One region of the Lysinibacillus sp. OL1 genome, then DNA from elsewhere that is predicted to be linked to it. Evidence: riboswitches for the same ligand, from Rfam matches in the RefSeq annotation. Region 1 holds a riboswitch; the other holds the start of a gene.

Region 1 (4,017 bases):
TTGTAGGTGAAATAGAAGATTTTGAGTATATTGTAACGTCATCAAATATTGAAGCACTTATTTTAGAGCTGAATCTCATCAAATTACATGATCCAAAATATAATGTCATGTTAACGGATGATAAGACCTATCCATATTTAAAAATTACGAATGAAAAACATCCTCGTCTGATTACGACACGGAAGGTAAAAAAGGATAAGGCAAAATATTTTGGTCCTTATCCGAATGCCTATGCAGCAAGTGAAACGAAAAAGCTATTGGATCGATTGTATCCGCTGCGCAAATGTGTACAATTACCTTCCAAGGTTTGCTTGTACTATCACATGGGTCAATGCTTAGCACCTTGTGTGAAGGAAATTGATGGTCAGGTTTATCAAGAAATGATTGAGGATATGACGAAGTTTCTAAATGGTGGTGTGGAGGCAGTCAAAAAAGAGCTTGAAGTTAAAATGCTAGCAGCTGCAGAAAACCTAGAATTTGAGCGAGCGAAGGAATTCCGAGACCAAATTGCCCATATTGATACGGTTATGCAGAAACAAAAAATAGTTTCAAGTGATACAACAAATCGAGATGTATTTGGCTATGCTGTTGAAAAAGGATGGATGTGTGTTCAGGTTTTCTTTGTGCGCCAAGGAAAGCTGATTGAGCGCGATGTCTCAATTTTCCCGATCTATCAAGATGCAGAGGAAGAATTTTTAACATTTGTTGGGCGCTTTTATGAAAAGCCAGAGCATATTAAGCCAAAAGAAATTTTTATTCCACAAGCCATTGATGCAGCTATCTTAACAGAATTATTAGAAATTAAAGTGCTCACACCGAAAAGAGGTCAAAAGAAGGAATTGGTTGAATTAGCTACCAAAAATGCTGAAATTGCTGTGGCAGCTAAATTCCAGCTAATAGAGCGCCAGGAAGAACGTACGATTGGTGCTTGTGAGGCACTTGGCAAAGCAATGGGTATTAGTACTCCTTTACGAATTGAAGCTTTTGATAATAGTCATATGCATGGAACGGATGCAGTGTCTGCTATGGTTGTTTTCATTGATGGGAAGCCTGCGAAAAAGGAGTACCGAAAATATAAAACGCGTACAGCAGCCAAGCATGATGATTACGGTGCAATGCAGGAGGTTATACGTCGTCGCTATATCCGTGTTTTAAAGGAAGGACTACCATTACCAGATTTAGTCTTAATTGATGGTGGTAAGGGACAAATGGAAGTAGCCCGTGAAGTACTAGAAGATGAGCTTGGTCTTGTTATACCGATTGCTGGTTTAGCCAAGGATGATAAGCATAATACATCTCAGCTCTTGTTCGGTGATCCACCAGAAGTGATTAGCTTAAAACGTACAAGTGATGGCTTTTATTTATTACAACGAATTCAAGACGAAGTCCATCGCTTTGCTATTACCTTCTTGCGTCAACAGCATGAGAAGCATGCCATTCAATCTGTATTAGATCATATTGAAGGGGTAGGACCAAAACGAAAGCAACAGCTTCTTAAACATTTCGGTTCAGTCAAAAAAATTCGAGAGGCGAGCGAGCTAGCATTACAGGAGGCTGGGATGCCCGCTAATTTAGCAAGCCAAATTTTTAGCTATTTTCAGCAACAATCATTGTCAAAGGAATAGGCATGTGCTATGGTTATAAATAACATTGTTTTCAATGTTATGGAGAGCCAACTGCGTGACTAGTTTGTTTACGCTAAGGCTTAATGAATTGAATACATTCACTTTAAAGTGATGATAGAGGTGCAAGATTCAAGAGTAACACAATGGAGGATGGACAAGTCCAGAGATATTGTGTGAAAGGGGAGCTTGCCGAAGTACAGTATTGTTGTTCCATTACTGTACTGGTTTTGCATTTAAGAAATGTAAGACTGTCGATTCTAAACGTTTCGGAGAGCTATCACACATGCGCAAGTTACGATTATTGTACATGTTATAGGCAGCTTTCACGTTATGTGGAGGCTGCCTTTTAGTTTTCTAGAAACGGTTTTACCCCCCATAATTTGGTGAAATACATGAACTGGAAGGGAGAACGAAAGAAATGGCTAAAGTCGTGATGAAGTTTGGAGGAGCTGCATTAGCTTCTACTGAACAAATCCAAGAGGCTGCTAGGAAAGCGATTGCTGAAAAGGACAAAGGATTGGATGTAGTAGTGGTCGTTGCAGCAATGGGACACACTGCGAAAGAGATGAAAATGATGGTACACCAACTAACTGACGATGTGTCGAAAAGAGAATTAGATGCAGTTTTGTCAACTGGCTCTCAATTATCTAGTGCTTTATTTGCCATTGCCTTGCAGGAAGCAGGCTATGAGGCTGTGTCTCTAACTGGATGGCAAGCTGGTATACATACGGATGGTATGTATCAACATGCTCGTATCGACTATATAGATATTAGTCGTATGGAAGAACATTTTGCACAGGGACAAATTGTGGTTATTGCTGGAGAACAAGGGATTGACGAAGTGCACAATATCACCACGCTTGGAAAAGGTGGAGCTGAAACAGCTGCTGTTGCACTTGCCATAGCGTTGGAAGCGGAGAGAGTAGATATGTATACAAATGTGGATGGTGTTTATACAGCAGATCCACGATATGTTCCCAATGCCCAAAAGCTTCAAGAAATTTCATATGATGAAATGTTGGAATTATCGAATTTAGGGTCTCATATCATACATCCTCGTGCGGTGGAGTTAGCGAAGAAATTTCAAATGCCTGTTATTATACGTTCAAGTTTAATAGAATCAGTAGGCACTTTATTGAAGGAGGAAGTGGAAATGGAAAAAAATTTAGTCGTTCGTGGTGTTGCATTTGAATCAGATATTATTCGTTTAACAGTAGGGTATGATGCTTTTTCCAATGCTTTATTAGCAGATATATTTACGGTTCTTGCAGAGAACCGTATTAATGTAGATATTATTGTCCAAGCCATTATTGATGGGTTGAAGCCAACTGTATCGTTTTCCATTTTAAAAGAGGAATTTGCGGAAGCATTACGTGTTTTAGAGGATAGTAAATTATCACTTGGATTTAGTTTTGCTGACTTCGAAATTGGACTAGCAAAAGTTTCTATTATTGGTTCAGGCATGGCTTCCAATCCAGGCGTTGCTGCTCGTATGTTTGATCGGTTACGTCGTGAAAATATCCCTGTAAAAATGGTTAGTACTTCTGAAATAAAAGTGTCCGTTGTTGTACCACAGGATGATATGATCCAAGCAGCTAATGCTCTCCATGATGAGTTTAATTTAGAGCAAGCACTTTACATATAATAATAGAAGAAACAGCATTTTATGTAATTGACCGAAATAAAAGGAAGAAAAAAGAAGGATTGTCATCCCATTCTTTACTGGGAAACAATCCTTTTTAATTATTCTGAGGGAATGGTATTCATAATACGTTCTTTAACGTCCCATTTGACTGTAAACATGACGTATTGTTGCTTTTCCCGTTTTTCATTATAGCATTCTGTTAGGTAGCCTTTAGCTAGTTGAATTTGCTCTGCTATAAATCCAGCTTCAAGTTTAAAGCTGCGCTGCTTTATTTGCAGAATTTCAGGGTCATTTGTCAACTGGAAAATACGTCCATCTTTTGATTCCTTTATGAGTTCTAATGTACCCCAGCAGGCATCTGCGAAAAATGCGATAAGTTCATCTTGACTTTTACATGGGAACTTGCGAGCAAGCTCTTTACCTGCCCAATATAGGACGTCATCTTCATGTTTACCAAGTATAGAAGATAGAATATGATCACGAATGATCTCATAGCCAAATGATGAGATTGTAGGAGATGGAGTGTTTAACATTGTTATCCTTCTTTCTTAGAATTTTCTTAAAATTTAACGGTAATAAAGTAATGATAGATTTTTCGAGAAAAAACGACGCATCATGTACTAGATTAGTTCTTTAATAAGCTCTATGAAAAACTCCGAGTTGCCTTGACGCTCGTAGCTCTTGAGAGTACAATAAACATGTCATAATATTGTACCATGATGAAATACACAGTCAATGAAGTATCAT
Region 2 (4,017 bases), on a different contig from region 1:
ATACCGCCACGAACAATTTCTGCCATATATGCCCCAGTATTGAGGGAAACGACTAAAATACCTGCTGTAATAAAGTGCATATCGATACCGAATGCGATATCTAATCCGTAGTAGACAACCATAGCTTGTACAATCATTGGTGTACCACGGAAAAATTCAACATAGCATGTTAGTATAAAATTAATGAGCTTTAAGCTATAAAATTTCACACCTTTTTTACGAACTGGAATCGTATGCATAATTCCGATGAAAAATCCGATAAATGCACCAATAATTGTACTAATACTCGAAATCAGTAACGTATAATACGCACCTCGTAAAAACATTTGCCAGTTGTTTTCAATAATTGAAAGTATCCATTCAAGACTCATGATGTTCCTCCTAACAATGTCATCTTGCTCGCTTATTTCTTTTGTGTCCTAGCTCTTTCTACCATTCTATGATTTGTCACGCTAGGACATTATCATTATGTAGAGAGGTTCTCATTTTGATAATGATGAAATGATCATGCACGGACTAATTGCTAGTCCGTGCCATGTCATTATTGTGCTGCGGGTTGTTGAGAAATAGCTTCTTCCATAATCGCTTGACGATCATCTTCTGAAATGCCTTTTAGGATTTCATTGATTTTTTCACGATTTGCGTCATCTTTACGTAAGCCTACAGCAATTGAAGTATTTGATAGGTCTGTATCAAAGCCTTCTTCAAATGCTACATATGTGAATTTATCGTTGGCAGCAGAAGCGGAAATGCCCTCTGGACGTTCAGCTACATAGCCATCAATTTTACCTGCTTCTAACGCCACACGCATTGCTGGGAAGCTCTCCATTGCTGTTTGCTTTTCTACGCCTTTAATTTGATCGATAACTGTGTAGTTTGATGTATTTAATTGTGATGTAATTTTAGCACCTGAGAAGTCTTGAATCGATTTTGCGCCTTCATATTTGCTACCTTTTTTAATAACCATAACAAAATCAGAAGTATAATAGTTTTCTGTAAAATCAATTGTTTTCTTGCGTTCTTCTGTTGGTGACATACCTGCAATAATTGCATCAATTTTGTTTGATTGTAGCGCTGGAACTAAACCGTCCCACTCCATTTTAACAATGACTAACTCTTTGCCTAGACCTTCAGCGATTTTCTTTGCCATTTGTACATCATAGCCACCTGCATACTCTGCATTATCCGCAATTTTCACTGCGCCATTTGCATCGTCTTGCTGTGTCCAGTTGAACGGTGGGTAGCCAGCCTCCATTCCAATTCGGAATTCACCGCCACCTTCTTCTTTGTCAGTTCCAGCATCACTTGAACCGCCCTCTTTTTTGTCACTTGTGCCACATGCAGCTAGCACAATTGCCGTCATGATAGAGATCATTACTAACAACCATTTTCTTTTCATGAAAAACTCCCCTTTTCTGTAAAAAAATAAGACAACTGTACTAAAAAAGACCTAAGTTTATTGAACTTAGGTCTTACCTTTTATGACAGTTGCCCAAATCCTCACTATAATTTCCATGTTTCCGAGATAGCACAACCTAGTAAATCTGGAAATCCATTTACTAGGACAGTCCTGCACTTATTCACTGCAGACCCAGTATAAAAGTACGAGCTCCTTTTATACTTCGGCGATATTTCCTTCTTCATTGCGTCTTCGCTTGCTTTTACTCAACAATGAACTAATAAATACCGCGCCTCTACCTCACTGGTAACAATTCGTGAGGTTTGTTTATTTAATTGATATTTAGATACTACTATAAAACTAATATGTTCGTCAAGACGATTTTAACATTTTTCTGACTAATGACAATATTAGGATATTTTGCGTTCTGCTTCCACTTTAAATCGTTGAACTTTTGTTGATATTTCTGAAAATTACAACAAATATTTATTATAGAGTATGTTCTATATGTGAGAAAAGTTGCGTTTTTTTCTTTCTTTGCTCCTCTAAACGATGTAACATTCGTACTCTTTCAAGCATAGAATCGGTCAATACCTTTCGTCATACAAAAAACCCTGCTGAACATTGTTCGCAGGGTTTAATGGAATTATGAATTTAATAATAAATCTTCAGGATTTTCGATTAATTCTTTAACTGTTTTTAAGAATCCTACAGAATCTTTACCATCGATGATACGGTGATCGTATGAAAGTGCTACATACATCATTGGACGGATTTGAACTTCACCATTTACTGCAACTGGACGGTTTACAATTGAGTGCATACCTAAAATACCAGCTTGCGTACCGTTCATAATTGGTGTTGACATTAATGAACCGAATACACCACCATTTGTGATTGTGAATGATCCACCAGCCATGTCATTTAAGCCTAATTTTTTATCACGAGCTTTTGTCGCTAAGTTAGCAATATCTTTTTCGATTTCTGCAAAGTTTTTGCTATTTGCATCGCGTACAACTGGTACGACTAAACCTTCTTCAGTCGATACAGCAATACCGATATCAAAGAAGTTATTTAAATGAATTTCATCGCCAGAGATTTGAGCGTTTACGTATGGGTATTTTTTCAGTGCTGCAACAACAGCTTTAGTGAAGAATGACATGAAACCAAGTTTGATGTCGTTTGCTTTTACAAACTCTTCTTGTTTACGTTTACGAAGTGCCATGATGTTTGTCATGTCAATTTCGTTGAATGTTGTTAACATTGCTGTTGATTGTTTAACTTCTAATAAACGTTTTGCAATTGTTTGGCGACGACGGCTCATTTTTTCAATTGTTACACGGTCAGAATTAGCTGCTGGTGTGAATACTACTGGGCCTCCTGAAGTTGCTACGGATGTAGGTGCTGCTGCTGGTGCTACAGCTGGTGCTGTACCATGAGCTGCTACATCTTGTACACGTACACGTCCTTGTGGATCTACTGGAGATACCGCTGCAAGGTCAATACCTTTTTCACGTGCAAGACGACGTGCTGCTGGAGATGCAACTACACGCTCACCAGAAGTTTCTTCTACTGCTGGAGCTGCTGCAACTGGTGCAGGTGCTGCTTGTGGCGCTGCTGGTGCAGGTGCTGCCTCAGTTGGTGCTGCCGCTGCTGGAGCTGCTGCTGCGCCTTCGCCTGCTTCTACTACTGCGATAACTTGACCAACTAGTACAGTATCGCCTTCTTCAGCTAAAATTTGTGTTAATACACCTGCTTCTTCAGAAATGATCTCAGCGTTTACTTTATCTGTTTCAAGTTCAACGATGAATTCACCTTTTTCAACGCGATCGCCCACTTTTTTTACCCACTGTGCGATACTACCTTCTGTAATCGATTCTGCTAATTCAGGGACTTTAATTTCAGCCACTTTCATTTCCTCCTTTGATTAACGTGCATGACGCACATAGAAGGGCTACTGCTTAAGGGCAAGTAGCCCGGTTTCAAAAATTGATATATATTATTTAACCTTTACTGGCTCAGCAACCGCTTCTTCAATAAGAGCTGCTTGTGCTGCTTTATGAGAATCTGCATCCCCTTCAGAAGTTGAGCTCATTGCAGGACGGCCTACATAGCGAAGTTTTTTACCTTCTGAAAGTTCATATAATGTTTCTAATGCATAATTCCATGAGCCTTGGTTTTTAGGTTCTTCTTGTACCCAAACAATCTCTTTTGCATTAGGATACTTAGCAATGATACCAGCTACTTGCTCTTTTGGGAATGGGTAAAGTTGTTCTACACGAATAATGTGTAGGTGATCGAAGCCTTCGCCGTCTTTCACGCGCTCTGCTAAGTCGATCATCACTTTACCTGTACCTAAAACGATACGCTCTACAGCTTCTGGTTTAGCCCCTAAGCCTGGTTGTTCAATCACTTCTTGGAATGAACCATTTGCTAATTGCTCAGCATTCGCCGCAGCTAATGGGTGACGTAATAATGATTTTGGTGATACGACTACAAGTGGACGTACCCCTTCTGTACCTAATAATGCTGCTTGACGGCGTAATAAGTGGTAGTAGTTTCCTGCATTTGAACAGTTCGCTACAAACCAGTTATTTTCAGCTGACATTTGTAAATAG

Evidence for each region. Region 1 has a riboswitch for lysine ahead of EW028_RS14535 (aspartate kinase). Riboswitches for the same ligand answer to the same signal wherever they lie in the genome.
Region 2: it holds a riboswitch for lysine, as region 1 does, so the genes downstream of both, EW028_RS06145 (transporter substrate-binding domain-containing protein) here and EW028_RS14535 (aspartate kinase) in region 1, are expected to answer to the same signal.

The regions. Positions count from the first base shown of each region.
Region 1 covers NZ_SJDS01000007.1:232,688-236,704, forward strand. Annotated here, with positions in the region: gene uvrC (excinuclease ABC subunit UvrC) at 1-1,625, shown strand, start outside; lysine riboswitch at 1,733-1,910, shown strand; gene EW028_RS14535 (aspartate kinase) at 2,044-3,270, shown strand; gene EW028_RS14540 (YslB family protein) at 3,369-3,803, opposite strand.
Region 2 covers NZ_SJDS01000002.1:357,920-361,936, forward strand. Annotated here, with positions in the region: gene EW028_RS06140 (amino acid ABC transporter permease) at 1-371, opposite strand, end outside; gene EW028_RS06145 (transporter substrate-binding domain-containing protein) at 542-1,399, opposite strand; lysine riboswitch at 1,519-1,705, opposite strand; gene odhB (2-oxoglutarate dehydrogenase complex dihydrolipoyllysine-residue succinyltransferase) at 2,046-3,308, opposite strand; gene EW028_RS06155 (2-oxoglutarate dehydrogenase E1 component) at 3,399-4,017, opposite strand, start outside.